2 regions of the Pseudoalteromonas sp. A3 genome follow, and region 2 is predicted to be linked to the other one. Evidence: predicted binding sites of a transcription regulator. Region 2 holds the regulator's gene; the other holds the start of a gene.
The links. The regulator sigma-54, encoded in region 2, starts transcription at its own class of promoters, with help from an activator protein. The targets are predictions, from matches to a motif close to GTTGGCACGNNNNTNGNNT.
Positions count from the first base shown of each region.

Region 1: the regulator sigma-54 is predicted to act here: its motif matches at 6,779-6,797, upstream of OIZ54_RS06105 (FlgO family outer membrane protein).

Region 1 is NZ_JAPCKL010000003.1:585-12,239, reverse strand. It holds gene ptsP (phosphoenolpyruvate--protein phosphotransferase) at 1-1,348, shown strand, start outside; gene OIZ54_RS06135 (sulfite exporter TauE/SafE family protein) at 1,421-2,230, shown strand; gene lgt (prolipoprotein diacylglyceryl transferase) at 2,241-3,044, shown strand; gene OIZ54_RS06125 (thymidylate synthase) at 3,057-3,908, shown strand; gene galU (UTP--glucose-1-phosphate uridylyltransferase GalU) at 3,928-4,806, shown strand; gene OIZ54_RS06115 (SPOR domain-containing protein) at 5,184-5,882, shown strand; gene OIZ54_RS06110 (SPOR domain-containing protein) at 6,141-6,671, shown strand; gene OIZ54_RS06105 (FlgO family outer membrane protein) at 6,831-7,424, shown strand; gene OIZ54_RS06100 (FlgO family outer membrane protein) at 7,438-8,130, shown strand; gene OIZ54_RS06095 (FlgO family outer membrane protein) at 8,139-8,816, shown strand; tRNA gene OIZ54_RS06090 (tRNA-Arg) at 8,974-9,048, shown strand; one part of gene OIZ54_RS06085 (IS3 family transposase) at 9,173-9,410, shown strand; one part of gene OIZ54_RS06085 (IS3 family transposase) at 9,410-10,320, shown strand; gene OIZ54_RS06080 (hypothetical protein) at 10,602-11,087, opposite strand; gene OIZ54_RS06075 (hypothetical protein) at 11,113-11,325, shown strand; gene OIZ54_RS06070 (DUF4303 domain-containing protein) at 11,437-11,655, opposite strand, start outside.
Region 2 is NZ_JAPCKL010000006.1:202,096-213,750, reverse strand. It holds gene radC (RadC family protein) at 1-362, shown strand, start outside; gene rpmB (50S ribosomal protein L28) at 633-869, shown strand; gene rpmG (50S ribosomal protein L33) at 881-1,036, shown strand; gene OIZ54_RS12955 (class 1 fructose-bisphosphatase) at 1,229-2,197, opposite strand; gene OIZ54_RS12950 (zinc-dependent metalloprotease) at 2,353-4,782, shown strand; gene mgtE (magnesium transporter) at 4,829-6,187, opposite strand; gene OIZ54_RS12940 (HPr family phosphocarrier protein) at 6,447-6,719, opposite strand; gene rapZ (RNase adapter RapZ) at 6,760-7,605, opposite strand; gene OIZ54_RS12930 (PTS sugar transporter subunit IIA) at 7,625-8,077, opposite strand; gene hpf (ribosome hibernation promoting factor) at 8,082-8,369, opposite strand; gene OIZ54_RS12920 (RNA polymerase factor sigma-54) at 8,397-9,896, opposite strand; gene lptB (LPS export ABC transporter ATP-binding protein) at 9,966-10,691, opposite strand; gene lptA (lipopolysaccharide transport periplasmic protein LptA) at 10,688-11,236, opposite strand; gene lptC (LPS export ABC transporter periplasmic protein LptC) at 11,226-11,655, opposite strand, start outside.

The DNA.
Region 1 (11,655 bases), on a different contig from region 2:
TTTAAGGGTGTTACACCACCTAGTAAACACAGAACACGCAGTAAAAGATTACCCACCCAATACCATATTAATTGCGAATACCTTAACGCCCGCCATGCTGGCTGAAGTACCCAACGGGCATTTAGCCGGTGTAGTGAGTGTGAATGGCTCAGCCAATAGCCATGCCTCTATATTAACCCGAGCGATGGGAATACCGGCTATTTGGGGTATTGAAGATTTACCCTTATTGCAATTTGATGCTAAACCAATGATTTTAGATGCCTTTGCTGGGCGTTTATATATTTCTCCTTCGCAAGTGTTACTCGATGAATACGCGCAGTTAAAGCACCAAGATAAACTACTCAATAACCGCTTTTTAGCAGAGCAAAGTGCGCAGTCGGTTACCTTAGATGGTGAGCAAATAAATTTAATGCTAAATGCAGGGCTTGAGCTTAATACCGAGCAAAGCAGTGCGCATATTTGCGATGGGGTAGGGCTTTATCGTACCGAAGCATGGTTTATGCAAAAGGGGCAATTTCCATCGCAAGCTGAGCAAGAAAACTGGTATAGGGAGGTGCTAAAAAGTTACCACCCAGCGCCAGTGGTTATGCGAACCCTAGATATTGGTGGCGATAAAGTTTTAGATTACTTTAATATTACCGAAGAAAATCCCTTTTTAGGGTGGCGCGGCATACGCATAAGCCTTGACCACCCAGAGCTATTTTTAGATCAGCTCAAAGCTATGTTAAAAGCAAACATGGGTTTAGGTAATTTAAAAATAATGCTGCCTATGATCAGCGGTACAGAAGAGGTAGACGAAGCGCTCGCGTTATTTGAACAAGCTTATTTTGAACTGGCAGAAAAACACCCAGAGCAAAACTTGGAGCGCCCAGAAGTGGGCATTATGCTTGAAGTACCCTCAAGTATATTTATGCTCGACGAGTGGGCTAAAAAAGTAGATTTTTGCTCAGTAGGCAGTAACGATTTAACGCAATACTTACTTGCTGTCGATAGAGCAAATGCGCGGGTGGCTCAGTTATTTAACCCATATCACCCCGGCGTGTTAAGGGTATTAAATAAAGTAGCGAATGAATGTAATAAACACTGTTTACCCTTTAGTTTATGTGGCGAGCTAGGCGGCGAGCCAGAGGGCGCTATTTTACTCATTGCCATGGGTTATAGGCATTTAAGTATGAACATGTCGTCGTTAACTAAAGTAAAGTGGATTTTAAGGCGCTTAAATATTAACGATATGCAGCAATTACTCGCAGAGTGCTTAGTGCAATCGAACGCTAAACAGGTACTGCGCTTAACGCGCAATTTTATGATTGAACACCAATTAGGCGATCTATTCTACACCGCCAAATAATGCAGCGCTTAAAGATGCTATTAACTTTATAATCCTTTAATATAGGCGCACGAAAAGGTATTTGAGAACACTATGTATGACTTAGCTTTACTCGTGGCCAGTTGTGCGCTACTTGGCTGTGTAGTTGGCTTTTTAGCAGGGCTATTAGGGATAGGCGGCGGTTTAATTATTGTGCCTGTTTTAAGTAGTTTATTACTGATGTTTGACATTACTTCACCTGATCACGTATTAGTTATTTCTATTGCAACATCGCTTGCCTCTATTTTATTCACTTCTACTTCTTCAGTCTTGGCTCATCATAAAAATGATAATGTGCCGTGGCAAATTGCACCGTGGGTTATGTCGGGTGTAGGCTTAGGCGCGTTAATAAGTGGCTTTGCCGCAAGTTTAATACCCGAACAAGCATTACGCAGCGTGTTTGCAATAAGTGTTGTATTTATTGCAGGCAGAATGGTGTTGGCATCACGTAGTAAATCGCTTAAAGAAAAACCGCTACCAAAAGGGATTATTTTAGGGAGCATTTCTGCCCTTATGGGCGCGCTTTCTGGTTTAATAGGTATTGGTGGCGGCGCACTTATTGCCCCTATGCTTAATTACTTTTCAGTTGATATGAAAAAAGCGATAGGCTGTGCATCAGCGAGCGGCATTGTTATCGCACTATTTGGCTCTATTGGTTATATAAGCGCAGGCTGGCAGGTAACCGATTTAGCCCATGGGTTCGCAGGGTTTGTATACTTACCTGCATTATTTGGTATTGTAATAACATCGTGGTTTGTGGCGCCCTTAGGGGCTAAAGCAACTCATTATTTACCTGTTAATATAATAAAGAAAATTTTCGCGGTGTTGCTTGTGCTCATCGCACTTAAAATGGTTTTTAGCTAAAGGTTTATTTATGGCACTTGAGTTTCCTCAAATCGATCCAATAATTTTTTCTGTTGGACCGCTAAGCGTACGTTGGTACGGTTTAATGTATTTAATTGGTTTTGCATTTGCGATGTGGTTTGCTAATCGTCAAGCCGAAAAACCAAACTCTGGCTGGACTAAAGAGCAAGTTAGCGACTTGCTTTTTTACGGCATGCTAGGGGTTATTTTAGGCGGCAGAATTGGCTATGTATTGTTTTATCAGTTTAGCTACTTTTTAGAAAATCCATTATATTTATTTAGAATTGACCAAGGCGGTATGTCGTTCCACGGCGGAACATTAGGGGTTATTACCGCTATTATACTATTTGCCAAAACCCGCAAAAAATCACTATTCGCAGTGGGAGATTTTGTGGTGCCGCTGGTTCCGGTGGGCTTATTAGCAGGGCGTATTGGTAACTTTATAAATGGCGAGTTATGGGGCCGTGTAAGCGATGTGCCATGGGCAATGGTATTTCCAACGGGTGGGCCGCTTGCGCGTCACCCATCGCAGTTATACGAAGCCTTTTTTGAAGGGCTAGTCCTGTTTTTAATTTTATTATGGTTTATTAAAAAGCCTCGCCCTGCAGGCAGTGTAGCCGGTGTGTTTTTATTAGGATACGGCGTATTTAGATTTTGTATTGAATACTTCCGCCAACCAGATGCGCAGCTTGGCCTATTTGCCGATTTTATCTCAATGGGTCAAATACTCTCGTTACCTATGATAATTGGTGGCCTAGGGCTATTAATTTGGGCGTACAAAAAACCGCAACCTGTAACCGCAGCAAAGGCATAGTAAGAACAGATCATGAAACAATATTTAAAATTATGTCAGCGTATTGTTGACGAAGGTGTATGGGTAGAAAACAAACGCACAGGCACGCGCTGCTTAACCGTTATTAATGCCGACTTAGAATACGATGTAGGTAATAATAAATTTCCTATGATCACCACTCGTAAAAGTTACTACAAAGCCGCTATAGCAGAGCTTTTAGGTTACTTACGAGGGTACGATAGTGCAGCGCAATTTCGCGATATAGGCTGTAAAACTTGGGATGCAAACGCAAACGATAATAACGCATGGCTAAATAACCCTAACCGCAAAGGCGAGGACGACATGGGCCGCGTTTATGGCGTGCAAGGGCGTAATTGGCAGCGCCCAGATGGCTCAACGCTCGATCAGCTTGCTAAAGTAATAAATAACTTAAAAAACGGGATTGATGACAGAGGTGAAATAATTACCTTTTATAATCCTGGTGAGTTTGAGCTTGGTTGCTTGCGCCCATGTATGCACACGCATACGTTTTCGCTGCTTGGCGACACGCTGTATTTAACATCGTATCAGCGCAGTTGCGATGTGCCGCTGGGCCTTAATTTTAATCAAATTCAGTGCTTTGTATTACTGGCATTGGTTGCGCAAATTACCGGCCATAAAGCAGGTAAGGCGTATCATAAAATTGCTAACGCGCATATTTACGAAAACCAGTTACCGTTAATGCGCTATGTGCAGTTAACACGTGAGCCATTTGACTCACCGCAATTAAATATTAACCCAAACATAAAATCACTAGAAGATATAGAAACATGGGTAACACGAGACGATTTTGAAGTAGTAGGCTATCAATGCCACGAACCAATCCAATATCCGTTTTCAGTATAATAAGATTAAGGAGAACAAGATGAAAGCAGTGATCCCCGTAGCAGGCCTTGGAACGCGTATGTTACCTGCCACAAAAGCTATCCCTAAAGAGATGCTCCCTGTGGTAGACCGCCCGCTTATTCAATATGTAGTAAATGAAGCGGTAGCAGCAGGCGTTAAAGAGATTGTACTTGTAACGCACTCAAGTAAAAACTCTATCGAAAACCATTTTGATACCAGCTTTGAACTAGAAGCCACGCTTGAAAAACGCGTAAAGCGGCAATTACTTGCCGAAGTACAGGCAATTTGCCCTAAAGATGTGACCATTATTCACGTACGCCAAGGCGAAGCCAAAGGCTTAGGCCACGCAATTAACTGTGCAGCGCCAATTATTGGCAACGAACCTTTTGTGGTTATTTTGCCAGATGTAATTGTTGATGACGTAGAGAGCGACCTTAAAAAAGACAACCTAGCAGAGATGATCGCCCGTTTTGAAGAAACTAAGCACAGCCAAATTATGGTTGAGCCAGTACCAATGGACGAAGTAGACAAATTTGGTGTTGTTGATTTAGGTGACGTAGAGCTTCACCAAGGTGAAAGCTCGCCAATTATAAACATGGTAGAAAAACCGCCAGTAGATGAAGCACCTTCAAACCTATCTGTAGTAGGGCGTTATGTATTAAGCGAAAACATCTGGCCACTGCTTGCTAAAACGCCGCAAGGGGCTGGCAACGAAATTCAACTTACAGATGCAATTGCCATGCTAATGCAGCAAGAAAAAGTAGACGCGTACGCAATGAAAGGGCGCAGCCACGATTGCGGTAGTAAAATCGGCTACTTAAAAGCAACAATAGAGTTTGCTCTGCGCCGCGACGAGTTTGCAGATGATTTAAAAACATTTATTAAATCGTTAATTTAGGTTTTATTAAATTACCCACCAAGGCGCCTGTTTAGGCGCCTTTTTTATTGCTAAATTATTAATGCCACTATGAGTATAGCTTTACTCAATTTTAACGACGCGAGTAATAAAGATGGGCTACGCTTAATTATGTTCTGAATTTGACTTGCGTTATTTTTAAACACAACGTAATTTATATTGAAAGGTTTATGTTAATTGGCATTAAAGTTGTATTAAAAGCCACACCCATGGAGGGTCGTGTTAATTTTATCTTTGCAGGTAAATTAACGTATAGGAGCAAATTTGCTCATTGTTTAATAGATAAGTTAAACGCTTTCTTGTGAGAACGTTTAACTGAAATGTAAGTGCAGAGGCACTGCTTTCAGGATAACGGGTACATGCTTAAATTAAAAAAATACTATAAACACTTTTTTGTATGCCTTTTTACGCTTACGTTTGGCACGGCGTGCTCTATTACGCCTACCGCTAAACCTGCTGTTGATAATGAAATACCTAACACCACGCCCGATTACGTATCGATAACTGCACTAGAGCTTGCGCAATTAAAAGATGCCGCAATGCAATGGCAGCAAGCACGCGCCGGTATAGAGCGTATTTTAAAGCTTGAAAAAGAAATTACTTACCTGGTTAACCATATAGATATAATAAACTCTAAAGCTATTGCACAATCTAATGCAAGCCCTGCCTACAGTAGCCGTTACACACGCACGCCTTCGCGTACAACCAGTAATAAGCCACGTCGTCAGCAAACTTACAAAGCTGCTAACAATAACCAAAAGCAAACTATAAAGCTTAATACCCCTAAACATGTATTTGCATTACAAGTTGCCTCGGTTGATTCTAAGCAGGATGTAGCCAAAGCTTGGCAAGAACTAAATACCAAAGCAGCGCCACTATTTAGAGATAAAATATTAACCAACGTAGAAACCGCAAAAATAAATGATAAAACCTTTTATCGCTTAAAGCTTGGCTCCTATAAAAACCTTAAAAATGCCAAAGCCGACTGTGAAGTATTTAAAATGTATAAGCTCGACTGCATTGTAAGTAACTACACCGATAAGCCAATTAAACTTTAATAGCGATACCAACCCGCAATAATAAATAATCATTTTATGGGGCTAATCGTGTTGCGTTCTGCGTTAATAAATCTCGTTTAGAGCAACTAAATAGCGAATTTTTTGCCTAGCTATCAATACGTTTTACTATCCTCAAAATAGATTACTTAATTAAGCTAATTGGTATAAAAGCGCAATAGGCCCTAGCACGCGTGACTTGCTAAGCGTTGATTGGCTGTTAAAATAGCGCCCACTCTTACCCAAATTAACAACATACTTATGCTGCACAACAAGGATTTTTTAGCCACATTAGTTTTAGGCTTTGCATTAGCAAACAGTGCTCATGCACTCGCAACGGCCCAAAAGCAGGCGGTGCTCATTAAAAAAGATGATTTAGCCGCACTAAAAGAGTCAGCGCAGCAGTGGCAACAAACCAAGCCTCAACTAGAAAGACTGTTAAAGCTAGAAAGTGAATTACAGCGCACAGTAGATAAATTAAAACAACTTAACGCGCAGCCAAAACTACAGCAAACTAACCACTTAGCTGTTGTGAATACAAATGCGCTGTTTGCTGTGCAAGTGGGGGCATATAAAAATAAAGCGGTACTTGAAGCGGCTATAAAGCAATTTCAATCGGCGTCAAATAAGCTTGAAGTAAATACCGAGCAAGTACTGATTGACCAGCACACCTTTTATAGATTAAAGCTTGGTGCGTTTAAAACAAAAGAAGCAGCAAACGATGCATGTAAGTCATTAATAAACAATAATACCTGCTTTGTAACCTACTACGTCAAAACGCCTCAAAGTTAATTAACCTGAACTCTGGTTAAGAGCCTTACTAGCATATTGAACTATCTGGATACTTAAATTTATTATCTCTGGCTAGAGATAGGTTTATTATCCAGAGTTTAGGTTAATTAGGCATAATAATTGCTTTATCCTCGGTATGTTTTAAAGAGGACGGCAACTATGCGCCTTTTACTGCCTTTAGTATTGTTAAATTTAACTGCTTGCAATTTGGTTCCGCCCCCAGAGCCGAGTGTGCCTACTGACGCGCCAAAAGCAGCAATGGCTCCCTATACCGTTAACGAGTATGTAGCAAATCTAACCTCGCAGCTTAACCATGTAAATGGCGCTTTAAATGCCAATGCGCGCATTGGTGTGAGTAGCTTTTTTTATGCCGATGCTTTAGATACTAAGCTAGTAGCAGGGCAGGCCTCGGGTTTGAGCTTACAAATTCAAGAAAGCTTATTAACGCAATTTACCCAGCTTGGCTATCATACCGTTGAGTACCGCCTTGGCAATAACCTTATATTAGCGCAAAACGCAGACAGCATATTAAGCCGCGACTTAAGTAAATTACGCAATCGCCAAAATATTGACTTAGTCATCACCGGCACTGTAACGCGCCAACAGCATGCTTACATAGTTAATGCACGACTCGTTAATATTGAAAACAAGCAAGTACTGTCGGCAGGCAGCACAGAGATCCCTATAAATGTAATGTGGGGAAACGAAAAAATTCAGCAGCGTGACGGCTCTTTGTACCGCAGCGAATATTAATCAGGAGCACACCATGAGAAACCTATTAATTACCCTATGTTTGCCATTAGGCTTTGGCTGTTCGCAAATGTTAAATTCGCTACATTCAGAGCCGGAGAAAGTTGAGCAAGATAATGCAGCCCAGCTTGTTTCAGAGCAACGTGCGGTAAAAGCACCTGCACCAAATGAAGCGTTATTTCAGTCTAATTTAAACAAGCAAAGTAACTACACCAAAAGTGCCCCTGCAAAACGCAAAAATATAAACCATTATGTGCGCGGTATAATGCAAGACATGGTCGAAAACCTGCAATACGTAAACGACAAAACGCCACTTGCCGTTTCTAGCTTTGTATTTTTAGATGATGACTACAGCGATGGAAGCCTGTTAGGTAACCAAATAGCCGAAAGTTTTATGCACGAGCTGCATAGTTTTGGAGTACCGGTTATCGATTTTAAAACCACCGATTATATGCGAGTAACCCCCGCAGGCGACTTTGTATTTAGCCGCGACTACCTAGAGCTAAACCAAGATCAAAACTTTAATTACGTATTAGCAGGAACACTTGTGAGCCACCAAGGTGGCGTACTGGTAAATGCACGAATAGTGGGCATTAAAAGTAAAGCGGTAGTGGGCAGTGCGCAAGGGTTTATCCCTCAATCAGTGGTTGATGCGCTAAACAGTAGCTATCGCACCGACGGAATTATGCTTAAACAAGCCAGCGAGTGAGGTTGACCATGTTTTACAAACTATCTGCTATAGCGGGGCTAACGGCAACGTTAGCATTAACTGGCTGTTCAATAACGCAAAATAATGAGCATAACGAAAGCATAAACACACGCTCAGCCTACACCGTGGTAACGCAAAGTAGCCAACCAACGCCTATGTATGCCAACCAATCTGTGCAGCAGCAAAGTGAGTACGACACAGCAAGGCAGTTTACACCGCTTAAACACCACAAAACGCTGGCAAACTATGTAGAGCAAATGGCGCTGGATTTAGTCGATACGCTTGAAGCCGAAGCGCCCGATAACAACAGCATCAACATAGCGGTTACCACCATTGTAGATTTAGACGCATCGCTTAATAAAAGTAATCAGTTGGGTAATCAATTAGCAGAGACGTTTATTCATCAGCTGCAAAAATTTGGCTACGGCGTGGTAGATTTTAAAACCATGGACAACATTGATGTATCAAACAGAGGCGACTTCGTGTTATCTCGCGATATAGAAAAGCTAAGCGAAAGCAGCATGGCTAACTATGTATTAGCAGGTACGTTAATTTACCGCCCAAATGGCGTAGCAGTAAATACCCGCGTTATAAATGTTCACAGCAAACATATTGTAGCAAGCAGCCGTAAACTAATACCGCTGTACGTGTTAAACAAAGAAGATATATATTTATCAAGCAATTAAGTTAATTATAGCTTGATATGAAAAACAAGATGCCGTTATAATTTTTGTAAGCTGTAAGCTGTAAGCTGTAAGCTGTAAGCTGTAAGCTGTAAGCTGTAAGCTGTAAGCTGTAAGCTGTAAGCTGTAAGCTGTAAGCTGTAAGCTGTAAGCTCGATGCGGCCTCTTAGTTAAATGGATATAACGGCCCCCTCCTAAGGGGCAGTTACAGGTTCGATTCCTGTAGGGGCTACCAATAAAATCAAAGGGTTATAGCTTTCTTTTCTTTTATCTCTATTTCTGTGTAGCGCATTTTGGACTTCCCATAGTTTGCTAGACACCCAATGAGTTACATTGTAACTTCTAATTAGAGGTGTTTTATGAGCAAAGGCAAACGGTATACCCAAGAATTTAAAATAGAAGCAGTTAAACAAATAACTGAACGTGGTTATTCAGTTGCTGAAGTATCAGAACGATTAGATATTTGTACCAAAACGTTATATCACTGGCGAAGCCAGTTATCAGAGAAACCCAAACAAACCAAATCATCAGACGAACAACTAAGGATCGCCAAACTTGAGGCCGAGCTAAAACGTGTCACGGAGGAACGCGACATTCTAAAAAAGGCCGCAAGGTACTTTGCCAGCAACCCCGAGTAAAGTACGCTTTTATTCGTGAGCATCAAAATGAGTTTTCTATTGTTGCGATGTGTAAACTATTTAAGCTACACCGCAGTGGCTTTTATGCGTGGTTAAAGAAGCCATTGAGTGACAGAGCAATCGAAGATAATCGTTTGCTTAAGCTTATTAGAGAGTTTTACGTTGCCAGTGGTGGCACTTACGGTAGTCCTTGGATACACGCAGATTTACGTGAAGCTGGTGAGCAATGTAGTGTTAATCGCGTAGCTAAGATCATGCGCCAACATAAACTCAAAGCGCAAATAGGGTATAAACGTCGCCATATTAAAGGCGGTAAAACATCGCGCATTGCAGATAACTTGCTAGCTCGTCAGTTTAATCCTCCTGCGCCGAATCAAACTTGGGTAAGTGATATTACTTATGTGAGAACCTATGAAGGCTTCTTGTATGTAGCAACTGTCATGGATTTATTCTCTAGGCGCATCGTAGGCTGGTCGATGGATAAAAACATGGACAAGTACTTAGTAATTAAAGCATTGCTCATGGCAGTTTATCAGCGCCAACCCAAAGCTGACGTAATGGTACATAGTGATCAAGGAAGCCAGTATGGTAGCGCTGATTACTTAGCCTTTATGAAAGAACATAACCTTGTACCCTCAATGAGTCGAGCTGGGAATTGTCACGATAATGCAGTTGCTGAAAGCTTTTTTACGACGATTAAAAAGCGAATAGTTAAGCGTAAGATATATTCGACAAGGGAAGATGCGAAAGCTGAGATATTCAATTTTATAGAAATGTTCTACAATCCCAAAAAACGCCATTCACACACAGGCGGTGTTTCACCTGCTAAGTTTGAGGAAGCGTATTTTTCTGAGTTAGAAATTGTCTAGTGAAAGCTGGGAAGTCCACTATACTGTTTTATTCATATTAGAACCTTTACGAAGGCAATATACTGTTCAGTACAGTTATTTACAGAACTCCAAGTAAGAGCTTTCTTGCCATTCTGGCAAGTGGGTAGCTAAAGGTTGTTTTTGAAGTTTGGTAGAGGTTTTGAACTACCTAAAGCTCGTTATATAGCTTTAGGTCTTCTGAAAAGCATCAAAACAACGCTTTGAGTATGACTTGGTAGCTAAAGCTCATAGTAGGGCTTTAGCTACTTAAAATAATATTGTTATGATTTCTCTAAACGCCATTGGTAGAAGCGAGTAACAAAGGTTTTACCCGCAAACCAAATACCTTTTACTTTTTGTATTAACTCACCATCGTAATAGCTTTGTGAGCATTCGCCTGTCTCTTCATTCACGTTAGCATCGTAATGAAGTTTTATAGGTCTATCCTTGCTTTTAATATTTAAACCGCCCATAGCCTGCGTGTAAGCATGCCAGTCGCTATTATCAGCAGCAGAACGCGCTTTTTCTAATAGCGAATTACTTTCGCCTTTGAACATCGAACGCAAGCGTCTAAGTTCGCGCCATACAGATACACTCGCACCACTAATTTGCTGAAATTGACGAATACACCAACATGATGCCCACGCATCTATACGTTGCGCTACCAGTAGCGAATCGTTACCGAACTTATCTTCGCCTACACCGTCACCATCTATATTTTTCGCTATGTATTTTAGAATGTAGCCAGTTGCAGAGCCTTTGTTCAATCCATTAATATTTGCTCAAGAGGATTTGAGCCTAACAGAAAGAGCATATCTAGATGGCTTTGAAGATGGGTTAAAGTCACTTGTTTTTGATGATGAGGGTATAAGCAATAAGCTTATTTTTAAATCGAAAATGCAATCAGGTCTGTCACTTTACTGCACCGACAATTTCAAAAAGTTAGTTAACGATAACAACCTGACAGGGCTAGTTTTTAATACCGACTTACTCGCATGCTTCTAAACTATCTGGCAGTAATACTTGAGCAGGTTTAGCTGTACTAGCTCAAATTTGTGATGTTTTATGCTCTAATGGCATGTGTTATTAGAGCATAATATGTGTTATTTATAACCATTATTGTATTTGTTGAATACGTTCATATTCATCCATTACTAATTTTTCCATCTCATTACGGTTATTAATCATAGTTTCGAAATCGCTTTGAATATATTTTAAAGCGGCATGAGGGTTTATTCGCTTAATTCTTTCAAATTGAATGGCTTCTTCCTCATCATAAGCAAGGATTGCGAGCGTAATTTTATTTCGGTTTATGCCTTTTGAAAATAAACCGTC
Region 2 (11,655 bases):
CGCCAAATGCGGTGTATGAATATTTAACGCTGCAAATGCGTGGGCTACAGCAAGAAGTGTTTATGGTGCTTTATCTCGATAGCCAAAACCGTTTAGTAAAAGACGAAATTTTGTTTTATGGCACGATAAACTCAGCCAGCGTTTACCCCAGAGAAGTTCTAAAAGCGGCCTTAAAAAATAATGCTGCGGCCATTATTTTGGCACACAATCACCCAAGCGGGATTGCCGAACCAAGCCAAGCAGACAAACTTATCACTAATAAATTACAACAAGCACTGCAATTAGTAGACATAAATGTGCTTGATCACATCATTGTAGGAGGAGAAACGTGTGTTTCTTTTGCACAGCGAGGCTTGATTTAAGGTTGCTTGATGAATAAGTGTGTTAAAAATGAGCGGTTTGGACGGTTTTAGCAAATTAGTTTAATTTAAATGCAGTTTTTACTTTCCCTAAAGGCATTCGATCTTTATAATTAGCCGCTATCAAATTTACATATGAGCTGGTTGGATAGATCAGTATTTGATCTTTGCCTGTAAAAGCTGTATAAAGAGCGCCCTTCGATTTATCTAGGGCACAAATACATGGCCTTAGGTTAAATTAAGCTCGAGCGAAGTTATTGGAGATATATAGACATGTCTAAAGTATGTCAAGTTACAGGTAAGCGTCCAACGGTTGGTAATCACCGTTCACACGCGAGAAACGCGACTAGACGTCGTTTCCTACCTAACCTACAAACACACCGTTTTTGGGTTGAAAGTGAAAAACGTTTTGTAACACTACGCACTACTACTAAAGGTATGCGTATTATCGATAAAAAAGGCATCGACGCGGTACTTACAGATATCCGTGCTCGCGGCGAAAAAGTTTAAGGAACTGAATCATGCGCGATAAAATCCGTTTAGTTTCAACTGCTGGTACTGGTTTTTTCTACACTACCGACAAAAACAAGCGTAACATGCCTGAAAAGATGGAAATCAAAAAGTTCGATCCTAAGGCTCGTAAACATGTGATTTTCAAAGAAGCTAAAATCAAGTAATTTAGTTTTCTTTCAGAATTGTAAAAACCCAGCTTATGCTGGGTTTTTTGTTTTTAGCACTTATCAATATTAAACAGCCCCTAAAATATTTTATTAAATCAACAGATATAATTTAGGCATAAAAAAACCTTGCAGGTAAAACCCACAAGGTCATTATTTTTACAGCTTACTGTGCCGGCAATAGCAACTTGTTTACTTATGATATCTCAAGCACGTTTCTACTTCGTTTTTAGAGCCTAATATTACCGCCACACGCTGGTGGATTGCATCGGGTTGAATATCCATAATACGCTCAGTACCCGTAGAGGCGATACCACCTGCTTGCTCAACTAGCATAGCCATGGGGTTGGCTTCGTACAGTAAACGTAGTTTATTAGGTTTGTTTGCATCCTTGGTGTCGGTTGGGTAGGTAAATAAACCACCACGGCTAAGTACACGGTGCACATCGCCAACCATAGCGGCAATCCAGCGCATGTTAAAGTTTTTAGCACGTGGGCCGGTATCGCCAGCGAGTAAGTCATTAATATAGTTTTGCATTGCTGGCTGCCAATGACGCTGGTTTGACGCATTAATAGCAAATTCGTTTGTATCAGCAGGGATAGTGGCAAAGTCTTGTGTCAGTAAAAAGCTACCTTGGGTTTTATCTAGCGTAAACATGCGTGTGCCTTTACCTGTAGTAAGTGCAAGCATAGTTGATGGGCCGTAAAGCACGTAACCTGCAGCAACTTGTTTGTGGCCTGGCTGCATAAATATACTTTGATCGGCGGCATCTGAGCCTTCAGGGGCTTTCATAATTGAAAATATAGTACCCACTAGCGAGTTAATATCGGTATTTGATGAGCCATCAAGCGGGTCAAACGCCACAATGTATTTAGCGTCTTGGTTGCCAGCTACTGTGTAGTCTTCCTCTTCTGAGGCGATGGCTTTAACTGACCCAGACTCCAGTAAAATATCTTTTAAAAGCTGATTAGATAATACATCGAGCTTTTTTTGGGTTTCGCCTTGAATGTTTTCATCAAGCGTTGAGCCTAATACGCCAGAAAGCGCACCTTGGCCAACACGAAACGAAATTTCTTTACATGCTGCTAAAATGGTTCTAATTAACGATAAAAGTTCTCTAGGACAACCGTCTTCTAGTAATACTGGTGGGAGTCTACGCATTCTATTTTCCTGATAACGTGTACTAGCTAATCTAAATGTGAGAGAGATTAACTTAGTGCGCTGAATTTCGTCTTAAATACCTGTATTGTTTAAATAGCACTGTAATAATGGTGCCACCTAATCGTACTTAAAACGCCAATAACAAAGATAAGATTATGAAAAAAATACCACTAATAAGTTACATATTCTTTACTGTGCTGTGCTCTATGATAACCCAAGCGCACGCAGCAATTAAGCCTATAGATGAATTTACTGCGCAAATGAATCACTTTCCTGGGTACTTTTCGTTTTACTACGATACTCAAAACGGCAAAGTGTTTTTAAAAGTAGATAAATTAGAGCAGCAATTTTTGCTTCAGCAAAGCTTACCTTATGGAGTTGGTTCTAACGATATAGGCTTAGATAGAGGTCAACTTGGTAACACGCATTTAGTTCAGTTTGAGCGTTTTGGCGATAAAGTAATGTTGCGCGCGCTAAATACATATTATCGCGCTAATACCACTAACAAAGCTGAGCAGCAAAGTATTAAAGAGGCCTTTGCATCCAGTATTTTAGCGGGCTTTAAAGTGGTAGCGCAAAGCGAAAAAACGCTCCTGATTGATTACACACCCTATTTATTAAGCGATGTACACGGGGTAGGCCGTACGCTTGCAGCGCGCAAGCAAGGCAGCTTTAGCCTTGATGAATCACGCAGCGCTGTATATATGAATCGCTCAAAAGCGTTTGTAAAAAATACCGAGCTTGAAGCAGTATTAACGTTTAAGGGCACTAAACCAGGTAAATTTGTGCGCCAAGTAAGTGCCGATGCATACTCACTTACTGTACATATGCACCACTCACTTATTAAATTACCTGATGATAAATACACGCCGCGAAAATTTGACCCGCAATCAGGGTATTGGAGCATTGAGCATAAAGACTATGCAGCCCCCCTTGGTGAATCTATGTTTGTGCGCTATATACCGCGCCATCGCTTAGCTAAAAAAGATCCAAGTTTACCGATTAGTGAACCCGTAGAGCCCATTACTTACTACCTAGATCCTGGCGTGCCTGAGCCGGTTAAAAGCGCGTTACTTGAAGGCGGTAAGTGGTGGAATGATGCCTTTAGCGCAGCCGGCTATAAAAACGCATTTATAGTCAAAGTATTGCCGAGCAATGCTGATCCTATGGATATTCGCTATAACGTTATTCAGTGGGTGCATCGTGCTACACGCGGATGGTCTTACGGAAGCTCTGTTATAGACCCTCGTACCGGCGAAATACTCAAAGGGCATGTAACACTTGGCTCATTGCGTGTACGCCAAGATATTTTAATTGCAGAAGCCCTTGGTGCGCCTTATTTAAAAGGTAACGAGGTGGCTAAGAACTTACAGGCAATGGCACTTGATAGGATTCGCCAGTTAAGTGCACACGAAATTGGCCATACGCTGGGCATTGCACATAACTTTGCAGCCTCGGTGGGGGGTAGAGCGTCAGTTATGGATTACCCGCACCCACTACTTAGCTTTAACGAGCAAGGCGAGCTTGATGTAACCCGCGGCTATGCAAGCGGTATGGGCGTATGGGATACCCAAGTTATTAAGTATGGTTACAGCGACTTTACTAATCAAGATGAAAGTGCTGAGCTTGCAGCAATATTAAAAGAGAACAAAACAAAGGGCCTTGAGTTTATATCTGATAGCGACGCACGCGCAAAGGGCGGGGCACACCCTACAGCGCACTTATGGGATAACGGTACTAACCCAGCGCAAGAGTTACTTAGAGTGCTTGATGTACGTAAAAAAGCGCTTTCGCAATTTGGTATTAACAACATTAAAACGGGCGAGGCACTCTCGCAGTTAGAAGAAAAACTCGTGCCGCTTTATTTATTTCATCGCTATCAAGTAGAGGCTGCAGTTAAGCTAATTGCGGGGGTTAACTACGAATACGAAACACGTAACAACTCACCTGCTAAGGGCGCGCAAGTGGTTGCAAAAGCGCAGCAGCAAGCGGCGCTTAGTGCTATTTTAACAACATTAAAACCGGCTAATTTAATTTTGCCTGAGTCGGTATTAGCGCTTATTCCGCCAAAAGCGTATGGCGAGTCTAAATCGCGTGAAAGCATAACAGGGCGTACGGGTGTAACACTTGATGCGATGGCCTTGCCAGAAGTAGCTGCGCAGCATAGTTTATCGTTATTATTAAACCCACAGCGTTTAAATCGTTTAGCTCAACAACAAGTACGTAATTATAATTTTTACAGCTTAGATGAGTTGTTAGAGCAGCTTTACAGCCAAGTGTTTAATGTGTCATCACCTAATACAATGAAAGGCAAAATCACCCAGCGGGTGCAATTTTTAACTGCAAAAAATATGGCTGATTTAGTCACTAGTGACAAGGTAAGCCCAGAGGTGCAGGCGCAGTTACGTTTCTACTTGGTAAAATTAAGCAAAGAGTACAATCAAAACTCAATGTTAAGTAATACCAGTGTAGGAGAAAGCGCATTTAAACAGTATTTAGCAGAGCAAATAAAACAGTTTTTAAAAGTAGGTAAGTGGCCTGAAAACTTCAGTGGTTTACCAATGCCACCGGGCTCACCAATTTAATTATATGTTTTAGTGTGTAGTGGCTACTTAACCTCAGTTCAGGTTGCTAAATAAGTAGCCACGTTGCGGTGCCTAAAAAGGCAAAAATACCGACAATATCAGTTACTGTTGTAAGTACAACACTACCTGCAAGTGCAGGGTCTATATTCATTTTTTTCAATAAAATAGGAATACATGCGCCAGCAACACCAGCTACTACGAGGTTCATAAACATTGCAAATGCGAGCACGCCGCCAAGCATAAAATCCCATTGCCAAAGCGCAATTACACTGGCTATAAGTATTGACCAAATAACCCCGTTTAATGCGCCTATCGCCAGCTCTTTAGCCATTAAAAATCGTTGGTTAGTTTGGTTAATATGGCCCACGGCAATACCGCGAATAACCAGAGTTAAAGATTGGCTACCTGCTACACCACCCATTGAGGGCACAATGCCATTGAGTACAGCTAAAATAGGTAATATATCTAAGGTGCTTTCAAAAAAGCTGGCCACAAAGGCGGCAGCTAAGGCTGTGAGTAAGTTAACGCCAAGCCATACTGAGCGTTTTTTTGAGCTTTTTAAAACAGGTGCAAAGGTGTCTTCTTCATCATCAAGGCCGGCAAGGCTTAATAAGCTGTGCTCTGCATCTTCACGAATAACATCAACAATATCATCAATGGTGACACGTCCAAGCAAGTGGGCGTTATCATCGACTACAGGGGCCGATATCCAGTTGTGGCGCTCAAATAGCTGAGCAACTTCACTTTCATCCATCGAAATAGGGATAGACTCACAGTCTTCATCCATTAAATCTTGAACAATTTTTTCAGGCGGATTAGTTAACAGTGTACTAAGTGATAATGCACCTAAAAAACAGTTATGTTTATCAACAACGTATAAATCATCGGTGCCCTCTGGCAGCTCACCGCGTAGCCTAATATAACGCAGCACAACATCAAGTGTAACGTCTGGGCGAATGGTCACCGTATCGGTGTTCATTAGCGCGCCTGCTGAGCGCTCTTGGTAAGATAAAGCCTGTGTAGCGCGTTCGCGGTCTTGCGTATCCATAGCGCTAACCACATCTTTGTACACGGTGTCAGGTAGGCTACGTAGGACTTCACCTAAATCATCGTGGCCCATATCCTCAGTGGCCGCGGCAATATGCTCAGGTTCCATTTGTGCAATGATGCCTAAACGTACATCTTCAGAGAGCTCTTCTAGCACATCCCCTTGCACATCTGGGTCAACCAGTTGCCAAAGCATGCGTCTAATTTTATGCGGAGAGGATTCAAGCAGCAGTGCTGTATCACAAGGTGCTGTTTTTGCTAGCATGCGTCTTACTTGAACAAATTGCCCACTATTAAGTGATTTAGTCACTTGTTTTAGTTGCTGTAGTGGATAGTCTTGTTCAAACGCTTCTGGCATTGGCATCCTAAATATTTTTGTGTAATGGAAAGGTGTTTAGTAAGTGGTTTTGCCCACTGTTATTTTCTTTATTTTTTGTGCTAAACCCAATGCTAGGACTAAATTAGTGTTTAAAATTAAGTAACCAAATTTAGCTGGGGCATGGCTTTATTACCCTAAATTAAAGCACTAAATTAGGCGAGTCGGAATACCCTAACTTACTAAATCTTTATAGTTCAGCCTGATAAGTCTTTAACTTATAAGGCTATGGTGCTTTAAATTATTCTTGTTCGTTAAATCGTTGTGCAATTAATTGCCCAACCGCATGCAAAGCTTGCTCTGAATCAGGGCCTTCACAGACTACTTTAACTTCTTTACCTTTACTGCTTTCAAGTAGCATTAAAGCTAATACGCTGTCGCCTGCAGCTTCTTTATCATCTTGGTGTAAGGTGATTTTAGCATCAAACTGCACAGCTAATTGCGCAAGGACCGTTGCCGCTCTGGCGTGTAAGCCTAATTTATTTTTTATTAGAAATGTGTCTTCACAGCGCATAAATTACTATACCTAAACTGAACAGGTTATTATTTTAAGGTTACTTTTCTTGCTCACGATGACGAATTTTGACATTCGGATGCGTCATAGCAAAGCTCTCACCAATGGCTTGCGCTAAATAAACAGAGCGATGTTGACCACCAGTACAGCCAATTGCAATAGTGAGGTAACTACGGTTATTGCGCTCTAAGTGTGGCAGCCAAGTTTGTACAAAGGTTTGAATTTGCCAAGTGAATTTTTGCACTATGCTGTGATTTGCCAAAAAATCTTTTACTGGTTGATCAAGGCCCGTAAGCGGTTTAAGTTCAGGCTCCCAGTGGGGGTTTGGCAAAAAGCGAGCATCAAAAACATAATCAGCTTCTTTAGGTATGCCGTGTTTAAAGCCAAACGATTCAAACGTTACAATAAGTTGCTTATCTTTTTTACCCAGTATTTTTTCGCGAATTGACTCTGCTAATTGGTGCACACTTAAATCGGTGGTATCAAGCATAAAGTCAGCGCGCGTTACAAGTACATCAAGCAGTTCTTTTTCTTTTTTTATTGCTAAATCAAGCGGCAGCGAATCGATGGATAAAGGGTGTAATCTGCGTGTTTCTGAAAAACGTTTGATCAGTGTTTGATCATCACTATCTAAATAAAACAGTGTGGGTTTAGCAAAGTCAGGAAGGTACTCGAGAATATCGTTAAATTCGTCTTGTTCTTTGGGGATATTACGAACATCTATACTAACGGCTATTTTGTCATAGTTATCTGAAACACTTCGCACCAAAGAGGGCAGTAGGTTGACCGGAATATTATCTACGCAATAATAGCCTAAATCTTCAACCACGCGTAAAGCAACCGACTTACCTGAACCAGAACGGCCGCTTATGATAATTAACTCCATTTATAGCCCTTAGTATTTACTACGATTGATCAACAATTACTTGATACAGCTCTGCATCGGTTTTAGCACTACGCAGCTGTTTACAAAATTCTTTGTTGCTCAGTTTATCAGCTATGGTTGCCAGAGTCTTTAGGTGCTGTTGGTTATCGCCATCTGGTACGATGAGTGCAACAAAAATATCAACAGGGCAGTTATCAATAGCATCAAAGTTAACAGGCGTGTCGCTAACAAGTACTAAAGCCAGCGGCTCTTCTACGCCACCCATTCTGCCATGAGGAATGGCGATACCCCGGCCAATACCAGTACTGCCTAGCTTTTCTCTGCTTGCCAGCGCATTAAGAATATCTTGTTGTGGTAAGTAGGGGAGCTTTTCATGAGCTAGCTCACTGATAAACTCTAAAATTCTTTTTTTACTACTAAAAAGGACCGCAGCTTTGCTGCAGTCCTGGCATACTAATGTACTTAATTTCATAATATTAGTGTCTAGCAAGCTTCTCTTTATGTTTTATGACTTGACGATCGAGCTTGTCAATCAACGAGTCTATAGCGGCATACATATCTTGGTGCTCTGTTGAGGCAAATAAATCTGCGCCACTTACATGAATAGTCGCTTCTGCTTTTTGGTTGAGTTTTTCTACATCGAGAATGACATGCACATTGCTAATATGATCTGAGTGCCTTTCTAGCTTTGCAAATTTATTATTTACATAGTCTCTAAGTGAATCAGTTACTTCTACGTGACGACCAGTTAGGTTTAGTTGCATAAGCATTTCCTCTTTGTTTTTTACGTCTTATATCAAACTCTTTCTCTGATTTGACGGTGGAATAGCTAGCGATTCACGGTATTTTGCTATTGTGCGTCTAGCTACTTTAATTCCTTGCTCTGCCAATATATCCGCAATTTTACTATCACTCAATGGTTTAGCTGAGTTTTCCGCGGCAATTAGCTTTTTAATTAGGGCACGTATTGCGGTTGATGAACACTCGCCGCCATTTTCAGTGCTTACGTGGCTTGAGAAAAAATACTTAAGCTCAAAAATACCACGTGGCGTATGCATATATTTTTGCGTAGTAACACGCGAAATTGTCGATTCATGCATTTCTACCATTTCAGCAACATCGTTTAAAACCATTGGCTTCATGGCTTCTGGGCCATGTTCAAAAAATGCCTGTTGCTGTTTTACAATACAGTTTGTTACTTTGAGCAGCGTGTCGTTTCTGCTTTCAAGGCTTTTTATAAACCATTTAGCTTCTTGTAAGTGAGAGCGAATAAATTGGCTATCACCACTTGATTTTACGGTACGTGACATAGCCGCGTACTGACTATTTACGCGTATTTTTGGCATGCTATCTGGGTTTAGCTCTACCACCCAGCGGCCTTTTATTTTTTTAACCGACACATCTGGTATTACATACTCCGACTCTTCCCTTACTATTGTATCTGCAGGTTTTGGGTTGAGGGTATGTATTAGGGTCATGACCTCTTTAAGCTCGTCTTCTTTAAGCTTAGTCTTTTTCATTAATGTACGATAGTCGCGTGCCGCTAATAGATCAATGTGATCGGTTAAGATCATTTTAGTTTGTTCTATAAAAGGGGTGTCTTTATCAAACTGGTTTAGCTGAATACACAAGCACTCTTGTAAACTGCGCGCGGCTATACCTACAGGGTCAAATAACTGAATACGCTTTAAAACGGCTTCTATTTCGTCAAGTTCAACTTCAACTTCGTCATCGTTTTCTTGGTTAAAGCTTTCTAAAATTTCTTCGCAACTTAGCGTTAAAATACCCGAGTCATCTACAGCTTCTACAATGGCAATAGCAATGGCTTCATCAGTGGGGCTAAAAGGAGTAAGCTGAAGCTGCCACATTAAATACTCATGTAGCGTTTCAGTAGAGGCACCTTGATAAATAGACTCATCTTCTGGCATTGGGCCTGAGGATGCCGCAGGGGCTGCGCTCATGTACTCATCCCAAGTTACATCCATTGCCATATCATCGCTAACGGTGTCTTTATTTAAAGCTTCGCCACTGTCTTGCTCGTACTCGCTAGTTGTATCGTCAGCCGATGCGCTTACGGTTACATCATCCGTATCTGCTTTTTGTTCATTTTTTCCAGCCGACTCTTCCGTGTAATCTTGCTCTTCTACTTCTAATAGCGGGTTGCTATCAAGTGCTTCTTGTATTTCTTGCTGGAGATCCAATGTACTGAGCTGCAGCAAGCGAATCGCTTGTTGCAATTGTGGAGTCATTGTAAGTTGCTGGCCCATGCGCAGCTGTAATGATTGCCTCATGTATCTCTAACAATCCTTTTATGTTGTTATAATTAATATTAGCAGATGCTTGTAGGTGTGGCTTAAATGTTACAGCCTAAATTGCTCGCCTAAATAAACATCGCGTACAGTTTTGTCATTTAATACGTGTTCTGGGGTGCCAGATGCAATTAGCTCCCCATGAGAAACAATGTAGGCTTTTTCACAAACATCAAGGGTTTCTCTTACATTGTGATCGGTAATTAATACGCCAATGCCACGGTTTTTAAGATGTTCTATTATTTTCTTTATATCTAACACTGAAATCGGATCAACACCAGCAAAAGGCTCATCCAATAAAATAAATTTAGGGTTTGCTGCCAGTGCTCTGGCAATTTCTACACGGCGGCGTTCACCACCAGAAAGCGCCATACCTTGGCTATCGCGAATATGCTGAATACTAAATTCATCAAGTAAGTTGTTAAGCGTTTCTTCTCGTGCGGCTTTATTGAGCTCTTTACGCGTTTCTAAAATAGCCATTAGGTTTTGATAAACTGTCAGCTTTCTAAATATTGATGACTCTTGCGGCAAATAGCCAATGCCTAAACGGGCGCGGCTGTGCATAGGTAATAACGTAATGTCGTTATCATCAATAGAAATTTTACCTTTGTCGCTAGGTACTAACCCTACAATCATGTAAAAGGTGGTGGTTTTACCTGCGCCATTAGGGCCCAATAAGCCAACAATGCTGCCGGCTTCTACCTCAAGGCCTACATTTTTTACAACTTGGCGGCCTTTATAGCTTTTTGCTAATAGTTCTGCTTTTAAGGTGCTCATGGTTGACCTTCGTTACCTGTTTTTTCTTTAATTTTTGCTTCAACAGGCACTAAAATTGTGTGGACACGATCCGTAGAGTTTTCGTCTTTTTCTGCGCTAATAAGCTGCTGCTGCATGTCGTAGGTAATACTTTTAGCATTAATTTTTTGACCGGCTTGTGCGACTTCAGCATCGCCAACAAGCGTTAAAAAGCGCTTTGCTACGTCGTAACGTACTTCGTTTGCGCTGGCACTCATTACGGTACCGTCGTCTTGTTTTTCTTCGAAGTAGGCTGGGCTGCCAGTGGCAATAAGGAGTTGTTTGTTATCCCCTAAGTCTTCACGTTTATGTACTTCGAGTCGGTCGGCTGTAATTTTGCGATTACCATGCACAATTTCGACGTTCTTTTCAAAAATACCTACGTTTTCTTTAAGTTGGCCTTCTTGACGGTCTGCACTAATAGAAATTTGATTTGCTGGCGGTTGAGCAGCAGGCTCAGCAGCAGAGGCGCTAAATGCAAGCATTAGCGATGGGATAATAAGTATTTTAGTGAGTTTATTGGTCATAATATATTGTTCGCGTATGGTTAATTAGTTTTATTACTTCGGTTTTTAAATCGGCTTCAAGGCCTTTACCGACAATTTTTAAATTAGGCCCAGTGACAACCACTGGCTGCTCAGAGCGCATTGTTAGCGCTTTAATGTCGACTTCGATGTTATCGGCATCGATGTTATCTATCATGGCATTATCAACTAAATTTTTAGCAACCACATTGCCTTCTAAAATAAGTTGTTTATCTTCGTAAAGCGTTGCTTCGTCTGCATTTATTCGCCATGTTTGCTTTTCGTTATACAAGGTGAAAATAGGTTTTTCAAAAAACGTAAAACCAAGCTGTTGGTACAGCTCCATTTTAGCCGCTGTGACTTTATGGCTTATTTTGCCTTGCTCGTCATAGGCTGTTTGCTTAAGCTCTATAGCGGTGTAA